2 regions of the Halomonas sp. PAMB 3232 genome follow, and region 1 is predicted to be linked to the other one. Evidence: predicted binding sites of a transcription regulator. Region 1 holds the regulator's gene; the other holds the start of a gene.
What was found. The regulator sigma-54, encoded in region 1, starts transcription at its own class of promoters, with help from an activator protein. The targets are predictions, from matches to a motif close to TGGCACNNNNNTTGCTNT.

Region 1 (5,848 bases):
TCTAAACAGCGGCGTTGCCCGCGAGGCGTGCCCGCTGGATCTCGCCCCGACCAGTTCGACCACCGCCGCCCTTGCACTGGGCGATGCGCTGGCGGTGGCGCTGCTGGAAGCGAGAGGCTTCACCGCCGAGGATTTCGCGCTATCGCATCCCGGCGGCAGTCTTGGCAAGCGCCTGCTTTTGCGCGTCAAGGACTTGATGCACAGCGGCGATCGCCTGCCGGCGGTGGCGCTTGGAAGCCCGCTACGCGATGCGCTGCTGGAAATCACCCGCCAGGGGCTGGGCTTTACCTGCGTGGTGGACGATCAGGGGCGTCTGGCCGGTGTCTATACCGACGGCGATCTGCGCCGCACCCTGGACGAGCATTTCGACCTTCGCGAAGTCAGCGTCGACGAGGTGATGACACGGCCCGGCAAGCGCGTGGGGCCCAACATGCTCGCCGCCGAAGCGGTACGCCTGATGGAAGATAGCCGTATCACGGCGCTGGCGGTCGTGGATGAACACGAGCGCCCGATCGGTGCCTTACACATGCACGACCTGCTCTCCAGCGGCGTGATTTGATCAACGTTTACCTTATTGATGATAACGGAGTCCCCATGGCCGTCCCCGACGCTCTCAACGACCGCCTTCGTAACGTTCGCCTGCTTGCCATCGACGTGGATGGCGTCATGACCGATGGACGCCTCTATTTCCAGGCCGACGGCATCGAGATCAAGGCGTTTCACACCCAGGATGGACACGGGCTCAAACTGCTCAAACGCGCCGGCTTTCACGTTGCGCTGATTACCGGCCGCGACTCTCCCATGGTCAGCCAGCGCGCCGCCGCCCTCGGCATTACCCACGTCCACCAGGGGGTCGAGGACAAGCTCGCCACGCTTAAAGCGCTCTGCTCGCGGCTATCACTGGATCTCGATCAGGTGGCCTACTGCGGTGACGATCTGCCGGATCTCAAGTGCATCAAGCGCGCAGGCGTCGGCATCACCGTCCCCAACGCCCCGGACTATATGCACACCCACGCCGACTGGATCACCGATGCGCTCGGCGGCCACGGTGCGGTGCGCGAAATTTGCGACACGCTGCTGATGACCCAGGGCCACTGGGACGCGGTGATGGATACCTATCTTTAACATGACTACCTATCTTTAACATGACTACCTGTCTATAACCTTGCGGTCGCGATGATCGCGCGCAAGACTCACCGGCTCTCCTCGACGAAAGCCGCCCTTGAACCGACCCCGAGGTGACACGATGCCGGGCTCGACGGCAAGACGGATCAAAAAACGCCTTTGGCTTCCCGCCCTGGTCATCGCCCTGGGCGCCTGGCTTGTGTGGCTGGACCCGGGCGGCCCGGCGACGGTCGCGGTCGACCCGGACGTACAGCGCGAAGAGCCCGGCCACGTGCTCGAGAATGCAGGGCTTACGCTTTTCAACGACACCGGCGGGGTCTCTCAGCGCCTCGATACGCCGCGGCTGGTGCATACGCCCCAGCGCGCGCTGACCGAAATCGAGGCGCCGCGGGCAACGCTTTACGACAGTGAGCAGCGTCAATGGCTTGCCAGCGCCGATCATGGCACGCTGCAAAACGAGCGCCAGACGCTGATCCTGGAAGGCAATGCCCGGCTGCTCGCCCCGGACGAGGGCTGGCAGCTCGATACCGAGCGCCTACACTACGAGGGTCTCGAGCGCCACGCCTATACCGAGGCGCCCGCACTTTTGCAGCAGCCGCCCCAACGTATGAGTGCCGAGCGCATGGACGTCTGGCTCGATGAAAGCCAGGTACGCCTGAGCGACAACGTGCGCGGCACGCATCCGCCGGTTCAAGCGCAACAAGCCGCCGACCCGACACCCCAGGACCCTACCGTTTCGGATTCCACCTTGCAGGAGTAGTTATGCACGCTTATTTACGAATCGCACTGCTGAGCCTGGCGCTGCCGCTGACCGCCCAGGCGCAAACCAGCCAGGCGCCCGTCGAAGTGGAAGCCGACCGGCTCGACCTCGACCAGCGTGCGGGCACCGCGGTCTATTCCGGCAACGTCAACATTCGCCAGGGCGAGATGCAGATTCGCGGCGACCGCGTCGAAATCACGCGCAACGATGCCGGCGAGCTCTCCCAGGCGACCGCCACCGGCGAGCGCGCCTATCTTCGCAACCAGCTCGAAAATGAGCCGGCGCCCATGGAGGGTTGGGCGCGACGCATCGTTTACCACGTCAGCGAGCGCCGGGTCGAGCTGATCGATCAGGCCGAGCTCACCCAGCGCAGCGACCGCTTTCGTGGCGGGCGGCTGGAGTATTTTATCGACCGCGAAGTGGTTCAGGCGCGCTCCGACGTCAGCGGTGGCGACAACCAGCGCATCCGCATGACGCTGCAGCCCGCGCAATAGGAGAGTCATCGTGTCGAGCACCCAACCTGAAGCGATCAAGACGCTTCACGCCCGCCACCTGGCCAAAAGCTACAAGCGTCGCCGGGTGGTCAAGGATATCAATCTGGAGATCACCCAGGGCAGCGTCGTGGGCCTGCTTGGCCCTAACGGGGCGGGCAAGACGACCTCGTTTTACATGATCGTGGGGCTGGTCAAGGCGGATGCCGGAAGCGTAGGTATCGACGAGCTGGATTTGACCCGGGCACCGATGCACGAGCGCGCCATCGCCGGCATCGGCTATCTGCCCCAGGAGGCATCGATCTTTAGAAAGCTCTCGGTGGCCGACAACATCATGGCCATTCTGGAGACGCGCAAGGAGCTGGACCGCCCTGCCCGCCAGGCGCGCCTGGAGCAGCTGCTGGAAGATTTTCACATCACCCACATTCGCGACAACCTGGGGATGAGCCTCTCCGGCGGCGAGCGCCGCCGCGTGGAAATCGCCCGGTCGCTGGCCACTGACCCGGCCTTCATCCTGCTCGACGAACCCTTCGCCGGGGTGGATCCAATTTCCGTCGGCGAGATCAAGTCGATCATCCTTGCGCTCAAGGCGCGCCATATCGGCGTGTTGATCACCGACCACAACGTCCGTGAAACGCTGGATATCTGCGACATCGCCTATATCGTCGGCGACGGCCATATCATCGCAAGCGGCGACGCCGACGCCATTCTTGGCGATCAAAAGGTGCGCGAGGTCTATCTGGGCGCAGATTTTCGCCTCTAACCCGGTGACAACCATAAAGTTCCGGGTAGTGGCATATTTATTGCACTTGCGTCGAACCCCGTCTCGCTCTAGTGTGGAGCTTTACGAGTAACGAGTGGTTCTTCGATGGTCATGAAAGCTTCTCTACAGCTGCGCGTCGGTACGCAGCTGACCATGACACCGCAGCTGCAGCAGGCGATCGCCCTGCTGCAGCTCTCGACGTTGGACCTGCGCCAGGAGATCCAGCAGGCGCTCGACGCCAACCCGCTTTTAGAGCAGGAAGACGAATTCGGCGAAGAGACAACCCAGGAGACGCCAGAAACCGAGTGGGAAGAGAGCATCCCCCAGGAGCTTGCCACCGACAGCGAATGGTCCGACACCTACCAGGACATGGCCGCCGGTGGCAGCGGCGAAGGCCCGGATTTCGAGCGCCAGGCCGCTGGCCAAAGCCTTCAGGGGCATCTGTTGTGGCAGTTGGCGATGACGGATACCAGCCCACGAGACCATGCCATTGCCGAAAGCCTGATCGACGCGCTGGATGCCAACGGCTACCTGACCCAGCCGCTTAACGACATTCGCGAAGGCCTCAAGGCCCAGGGCCTGGACGGCCTGAGCCAGCGGGAGGTGGAAAACGTGCTGCTGCGCGTGCAGCAGTTCGAGCCCACCGGCGTGTTCGCCCGCGATCTGCGCGAGTGTCTGCTGCTACAGCTGGCAGCGCTTGCCGACAATACCCCGCTGCTGATGCAGGCCCGGCGCCTGGTGCGTCAGTTTCTGGAAGCGCTGGGCAAGAACGACCTGCGCCTGTTGAAACGCCGCCTCAGCCTCGATGACGAGCAGCTCGACGACGTCGTCCGGCTGATTCGAAGCCTCGACCCGCGCCCGGGCAGCGCCTTTGGTGCCACCAACCAAAGCTACATCACCCCGGATCTGGTGGTCCGTCACGACCAGGAAGGCTGGCATCTCGAGCTCAATCCGGAGGCGCTGCCCAAGCTTCGCGTTCAGCCGGACTACGCCAGCCTCATCAAGCGCGCCGACAAGAGCCAGGACAATCAGTTCTTGAAAGAACACCTGCAGGAGGCGCGCTGGCTGATCAAGAGCCTGTCGAGTCGAAACGACACCCTTTTGCGCGTTGGCCGCGAAATCATCGCTCGCCAGATCGGTTTTCTGGAGCGCGGCGAAGAAGCGATGAAACCGTTGATTCTCGCCGACATCGCCGAAGCGGTGGAGATGCACGAGTCGACGATCTCGCGGGTCACGACGCAAAAATATATTCACACGCCCCGCGGCGTATTCGAGCTCAAGTACTTTTTCTCGAGCCAGGTGAGCGGTCAGGACGGCGGCGACAGCCACTCCAGCACCGCGATCCGCGCCCGGCTCAAAAAACTGATTCAAGACGAAACGCCAGGCAAGCCGCTATCGGACAGCCATTTGGTCACGCTACTTGAGGCCAACGGCATCAACGTGGCCAGGCGCACCGTGGCCAAATACCGCGAAGCGATGGGCATTCCCTCCTCCAGTGAGCGGCGCCGTTTACGTTAAACGGGAAACTTGCCGGCAGGGCTTTGCAATGGCGGAAAAAGGGTTACAATCGAAGGACAGTCCTGGATTAGGAGTACGTCGATGCAAGTGAACATTACCGGTCATCACCTGGAACTGACAGACGCCCTGCGTGACTACGTCAACGAGAAACTCGAGCGTATCGAACGCCACTACGACAACATCACCACCGTGCAGGTGACGCTGTCGATCGAAAAGGAGCGTCAGCAGGCCGCCTGCACGCTGCATGCTTCGGGCGCCGACGTACACGCCGAAGCCGAGGACAATGATATGTATGCCGCCATCGACGCCCTGGCCGACAAGCTCGACCGCCAACTGGTAAAACACAAGGAAAAAGCACAGGCCCGCGCCCAGGGCGCTGGCGTGCGTTAATTCGATGACCCTGGAAACCATACTCCCCCCGGAGCGCGTGCTGTTCGACGTCCCCGGGGGCAGCAAAAAACGGGTGCTGGAGTTCTTCAGCACGTTCATCGCTCAAAACACACCGAGCCTGGATAGTCAGGAAGTCTTCAGCCGGCTGGTCGGTCGTGAGCGCCTTGGCAGTACCGGCATCGGCAATGGGGTCGCGATTCCCCACGCCCGAAGTCCGCACTGCAGCGCGCCGATCGCCGGCTTTCTAAAGCTCGCCGAACCCGTCGACTTCGACGCCATCGATGGCGATCCAGTGGATCTGGTGTTCGTGCTGCTGGTACCGGAAGAGGCGGACGACACGCATCTGGCGCTTTTGGGCCAGGTCGCCACCATCATGAACGACGCCACGACCCGCGCGCAGTTTCGAAAGTGTGAAAGCCAGCGCGAGCTTTTAGAGCTGGTCACCGCCCGCATTCGCGAGCAGGCGCAGGGGTAAGCCCACCACCTTCGCTTTTCCCGGCCTTTCAATCGCAATCGCGCTTACGTACAGGCGTGTGCCGATAAGAGCGCTCACTGACCGAAGAGAGACACGATGCAACTTGTGATCATCAGCGGCCGCTCCGGGTCGGGGAAGTCCATTGCGCTTCAGGCGCTGGAAGATTTGGGCTACTACGCCATCGACAACCTGCCGGCAATGCTTTTGGGCTCGCTGGTCGAAGAGCTTGGCCAGCACGGTGAGCGCACGCACCTGGCGGTGAGCATCGATGCACGCAATCTGCCCACCGCGCTTGAACGCTTCCCTGCGCTGCTCAAGGACATCAA
Region 2 (5,848 bases), 1.3 Mb from region 1:
ACCTCGGTTTACGCCGGGGCGATGTACGGCGGGCGTATCTCGTCGATACTGCTCAACATTCCCGGCGACGAGCCGGCCATGATGACATGCCTGGACGGCTATCCCATGGCCCAGAAGGGCAAGGCCGCCGAGGCGCTGGCGATCTCCGCCATCGCTTCCTTCATCGGCAGCCTGGTGGCGACCGTGGGCTTGATTCTGCTGGCGCCGCTTTTGGCCAACTTCGCGCTGACCTTCGGGCCGGCGGAGTACTTTGCGCTGTTCATGCTGGCGTTCGCAACGCTGGGCGGCATCACCGGCAAGAACCCGATCAAGACGGTGGTGGCGGCGTGCCTGGGGCTGATGATCGCGACTGTCGGGATCGATAACACCGGGGTGCAGCGCTATACCTTCGGTGTGCTCGAGCTTTTCGAGGGCGTCGACTTCATCATCGCCATCGTCGGCCTGTTCGCCATTTCCGAGCTTTTGTTCTTCATCGAGGAGCGCGCCGGCGGTGGCAAGGAGAACATGAAGGTCAACAAGCTCGCGCTAAGCTGGCGGGAGATCCGCGAGATTCTGCCCTCGAGCTTTCGCGGCGGGGTGCTGGGCTTCGTCGCCGGCGTGCTGCCGGGTGCCGGGGCGTCGCTTGGAAGTTTCATCAGCTACACGCTGGAAAAGAAAGCGGTTGGCAAGAAAGGCCGCTTCGGCGAAGGCGACCCGCGCGGCGTGGCCGCCCCGGAGGCAGGCAACAACGGCGCCTCGAGCGGCGCACTGGTGCCCATGCTGACCCTCGGCGTACCCGGTAGCGGCACGACCGCGGTGCTGCTGGCGCTTTTGATTTCGCTGAACATCACCCCCGGCCCGCTGATGTTCACCCAGAACGCCGATATCGTTTGGGGCGTGATCGCGGCGCTGCTGATCGGTAACTTCCTGCTTTTGGTGCTCAACATTCCGCTGGTGGGCATCTTCGTGAAGCTTTTGTCGATTCCGCCGATGTACCTGCTGCCGGTGGTGACGATGGTCGCGTTCGTGGGGATCTACTCGATCAGCAACACGACGTTTGACCTTTACTTCATGGTGGCCTTCGGCGTGGGCGGCTATATCCTGCGCAAGCTGGAAATACCGCTGGTGCCGGTCATTCTGGGACTGTTGCTGGGCCCGGAAATGGAGAAGAACCTGCGCCACGCCATGGAAATTTCCGACGGCGACTGGATGATCCTGTGGGACAGCGGCCTGGCGATCGGCCTGTGGGCCTTCGCCGGGGTGGGGCTGATCCTGCCGTATCTGCTGGGCCCGCTGCTGCGCCGGCGTATGCATAAGCCCATTGAAAAGGGTACGCCGGAGAGCGATTGATCCAGCTGCTCGCAAGGCTCTGAAAGCGGGGCGTCGACACCAGTCGGCGCCCCGCTTTTTTGTGGGGGCCGTGTGTTGAGCGCGAGCGCACGCTAATGGTGCGCGTGATCATAGTGGTGCAGCCTGTTTGCCCGCCGCTGCGAAAACGCCGCGCTCTTTTAGTGCGTAAGGGGTGCGTCCAATTTTAAATCGCGTGTTTAAGTTTATGATTAAAAATGCATAAGCGGTTAATGCTCCGAGGTGGCGCACTCCTTGCAGGGTCATTGAGCTAGTGGTCATCGGGCGGCTGCGCTCGATGGGGCTCAATAACAATCCCCGCGCAAGGGGTGCAAGGAGATTCACGTGGTCCATCCAACGCACAATTCGCTCTCCCGCCGTTTCGTCACCTATCTTCTCGCCGCCGCCGTCATGGGCGCCGGCGCTCAGGCCGTTGCCCAGGAAAGCGACGACCCGATCAAGGTCGGTATCCTGCACTCGCTCTCCGGCACCATGGCGATCAGCGAATCCACCCTGAAAGACACCGTCGAAATGCTCATCGAGCAGCAGAACGAGGCCGGTGGTCTGCTGGGCCGTCAGTTGGAAGCCGTGGTGGTCGACCCCGCTTCCAACTGGCCGCTGTTTGCCGAGCGCGCCCGCGAACTGCTGGCCCAGGAAGAGGTGGATGTCATCTTCGGCAACTGGACCTCGGTTTCCCGTAAAGCCGTGCTGCCGGTGGTCGAGGAGCTCAACGGCCTGCTGTTCTACCCGGTGCAGTACGAGGGTGAAGAGTCGTCCGAGAACGTCTTCTACACCGGGGCGGCACCCAACCAGCAGGCGATTCCCGCCGTCGACTACCTGATCAACGAAGTCGGCATCGAACGCTTCGCCTTGGTCGGCACCGACTACGTCTATCCGCGCACCACCAACCGCATCCTCGAGGCCTACCTGCAAGACGAGCACGGCGTGGCGGAAGAAGACATCATGGTCAACTACACGCCCTTCGGCCATTCGGACTGGCAGAACATCGTCTCCGAGATTCGCCGCTTCGGTGAAGAGGGCAAGCCCACCGCGGTCGTCTCCACCATCAACGGTGACGCCAACGTGCCGTTCTACCGCGAGCTCGCCAACCAGGGCATCGACGCTGCCGACATTCCGGTCATCGCCTTCTCGGTGGGCGAGCAGGAGCTTTCCGGTATCGACACCGGCCCGCTGGTCGGCCACCTGGCCGCCTGGAACTACTTCATGAGCGTAGATACCGACGAGAACTACGACTTCATCGACGCCTGGATCGCTCACACCGGCGATGAGATGTCGGTGACCAACGACCCGATGGAAGCGCACTACATTGGCTTTAACATGTGGGCCGAAGCGGTGCGCAAGGCCGGCACCACGGATGTCGACGCGATCAAGGACGCCATCATCGGCGTGAGCGTGCCGAATCTCTCCGGCGGCTATGCGGCGATGATGCCCAACCACCACATCACCAAGCCGGTGCTGATCGGTGAAATTCAGGACAACGGCCAGTTCGACATCGTCTGGCAAACACCTTCTACCGTGGCCGGCGACGCCTGGTCCGACTATCTGCCGGGCTCGCGCGATCTGATCGCTGACTGGCGCAAGCCACTGGCGTGCGGCAACTTCAACGTCGTCAACGGCACCTGTGGTGGCAGCACCGCAGCGGAAGAAGCCGAAGCGGCGCTGGCCGAGTAACGCTCCCTTCACCCGGGCCGCCGTCGCGGCCCGGGGCACGCCACCTCCCACTGACACTCAAAGGAACAACCCATGAGGCGCTTCCTTTTCTGGTCGTTCGTCTGCTTGTTGCTGGCCGGTTTTCTGCCAGGTGCCGCAGCACAAACCAGCGCACAAGATAGTGACCCCGGCTATTCGCTGCTCGAAACTCTCGACGTGGATTCCTACCGCGACAAGGGCGAGGCGATATCAAGCATCCTGCAAGGCGACGACGAGCGCGCCCGCGGCTGGCTGCAGGCGCTGCTCGACGGCCGCCTGCAGCGCACCGATGACGGCCGCTTCGTCATCGTGCTGAACAATACCGGGCGCAGCTGGCCCGTCGAAGACGCGCTGAGCGGTGAGCCGCTGGGTGAGATGTCGCGCCGCGAGCTCGACCGTATCGGGATCAACAACGCGCTGCGTAATCAGCTTAGAAGCGCGATTGCCGTGGTGGATCTCTACTCGCCCAACGTCGAGCGCCGACGCACCTCCGCCGACCGCCTGCTGGGCGAGGTGGACGAGGAGCTTTTCGAGACGCTGACCCCGCTGATCGAAGAGGCCGAGGACGACTACGTGCGTCGGCGCCTGATTCAGGCGGTGGCGATTTACCAAACCGAAAACGGGGAGATGGCAGGGGTCGAGGCGCTGGCCGGAAGCCTGCACCCCCGCGCCCGCGTGGCGCTGAACCGCGCCACCAATGCCGAGAACCCGGCGGTGGCGGACGCCGCCCGCTCAGCCCTTGCAAGCGTCGAGCAGAACTTGAAGATCAACCGCGGCGTCGAGACGCTCTACTTCGGCCTGAGCCTTGGCTCGGTGCTGGTGCTCTCCGCGATAGGACTTGCCATCACGTTCGGGGTGATGGGCGTGATCAACATGGCCCACGGCGAGCTGATGATGCTGGGCGCCTACACCACGTGGATGATGCAGCAGCTTCTGCCCGGCCAGCCCGGCCTTGCGCTGATGCTCTCGATTCCCGCCGGCTTTCTGGTGGCCGCACTGGCCGGTATCGCCATCGAGCGTAGCGTCATTCAGTTTTTGAAAGGCCGCCCGCTGGAGACGCTCTTGGCCACTTTCGGCATCAGCCTGATCCTGCAGCAGCTGGTGCGCACGGTGATCTCGCCGCTCAACCGCACGGTGATCACGCCGGAGTGGATGAGCGGGTCGCTGGTGATCAATGACGCCCTGTCGCTGACGCTCAATCGCATGTTCGTACTTGGCTTTGCGCTGCTGGTTTTCGTCGGGCTGATGCTGATCATGCGCCGCACGCGCTTGGGGCTCGAGGTGCGCGCCGTGACGCAAAACCGCGCCATGGCGCGCTCGATGGGAATTCGCGCCACCCGGGTGGATATCCTGACCTTCGCACTCGGCTCCGGCGTGGCCGGGCTTGCCGGCGTTGCGCTTTCCCAGCTCACCAACGTGGGGCCAAACCTTGGCCAGAACTACATCATCGATTCGTTCATGGTGGTGGTATTCGGCGGGGTGGGCAATCTCTGGGGCACGCTGGTCGCGGGGCTGTCGCTTGGCGTAATCAACCAAGTCCTCGAGCCCTGGGCGGGCGCGGTGCTGGCCAAGATCATCGTGCTGGTATTCATCATTTTGTTCATTCAAAAGCGCCCGCGGGGACTCTTCCCGCAGAAGGGCCGCGCGGCGGAGGGTTAACCGATGAGCTTTCAGGCAACCTCGAGCCGCTTCTGGCTCGCCCGCCCCTTCACCGAGCGCGCGACGCAAACCTTTCTCGGCGTGCTGCTGGCCGCGCTCGTCATCGTCACCGTGCTGCACGTGGCCGTGCCGCAAGGCCACGCGCTGCACGTGAACGCCTACACGGTGAACCTGTTCGGCAAGTACTTGAGCTATGCGCTGCTGGCCGTGGCGGTGGACCTGGTGTGGGGGTATCTGGGCATTCTGAGCCTGGGCCACGGCGCCTTTTTCGCCATCGGCGGCTACGCCATGGGCATGTATCTGATGCGCCAGATCGGCGATCGCGGCACCTACGGCGACCCGGTACTGCCGGACTTCATGGTATTTCTCAACTGGGATAGCCTGCCCTGGTACTGGCTCGGCTTCGACATGGCCTGGTTTGCGTTTGCCATGGTGCTGCTGGCGCCGGGGCTTTTAGCGCTGATCTTCGGCTTTCTGGCGTTTCGCTCGCGGGTGACCGGGGTGTATCTCTCGATCATCACCCAGGCGCTCACCTTTGCGCTGATGCTGGCGTTTTTCCGCAACGAGATGGGGTTTGGCGGCAATAACGGCCTGACGGATTTTCGCGAGATTCTGGGTTTCAACCTGCGAAGCAGTGACACGCGCCTCGGCCTATTTTTGGCGTCCGGGGTAGCACTGGCGCTGGGCTATCTTCTCTGCCGGGCCATCGTGACCAGCAAGCTTGGCCGAGTCTGCGTGGCCACCCGCGATGCCGAGGCGCGTACGCGCTTCATCGGCTACCGGGTCGAGCGCTTTCAGCTCTTCGTGTTCGTGGTATCTGCCATGCTCGCGGGTGTGGCCGGGGCGCTTTACGTGCCGCAGGTCGGCATCATCAACCCCAGCGAGTTCTCGCCGCTGTTTTCCATCGAGATCGTGCTGTGGGTGGCGCTGGGCGGGCGGGCCACGCTGTATGGCGCGGTGATCGGCGCGATTCTGGTCAACTACGCCAAGACCGTGTTCACCGGCGTGATGCCGGATGCCTGGCTGTTTGCCCTGGGCGGGCTCTTCGTGCTGGTCACGGTGCTTTTACCCAGGGGCGTGGCCGGTCTCTTGTCCCATCGTCGCCAACGCGATTCCACCTACTCACCGGAGGCGAGCGCATGAGTTTTTTCGA

Region 2: a site for sigma-54 is predicted at 1,571-1,588, ahead of urtA (urea ABC transporter substrate-binding protein). Genes of this name have one in related genera too.

Annotation. Positions count from the first base shown of each region.
Region 1 is NZ_CP134865.1:1,576,285-1,582,132, reverse strand. It holds gene RN346_RS07145 (KpsF/GutQ family sugar-phosphate isomerase) at 1-559, shown strand, start outside; gene RN346_RS07140 (HAD family hydrolase) at 595-1,125, shown strand; gene lptC (LPS export ABC transporter periplasmic protein LptC) at 1,247-1,885, shown strand; gene lptA (lipopolysaccharide transport periplasmic protein LptA) at 1,888-2,379, shown strand; gene lptB (LPS export ABC transporter ATP-binding protein) at 2,414-3,139, shown strand; gene RN346_RS07120 (RNA polymerase factor sigma-54) at 3,245-4,657, shown strand; gene hpf (ribosome hibernation-promoting factor, HPF/YfiA family) at 4,739-5,047, shown strand; gene RN346_RS07110 (PTS sugar transporter subunit IIA) at 5,052-5,522, shown strand; gene rapZ (RNase adapter RapZ) at 5,619-5,848, shown strand, end outside.
Region 2 is NZ_CP134865.1:270,191-276,038, forward strand. It holds gene RN346_RS01240 (tripartite tricarboxylate transporter permease) at 1-1,329, shown strand, start outside; gene urtA (urea ABC transporter substrate-binding protein) at 1,738-3,018, shown strand; gene urtB (urea ABC transporter permease subunit UrtB) at 3,091-4,695, shown strand; gene urtC (urea ABC transporter permease subunit UrtC) at 4,699-5,838, shown strand; gene urtD (urea ABC transporter ATP-binding protein UrtD) at 5,835-5,848, shown strand, end outside.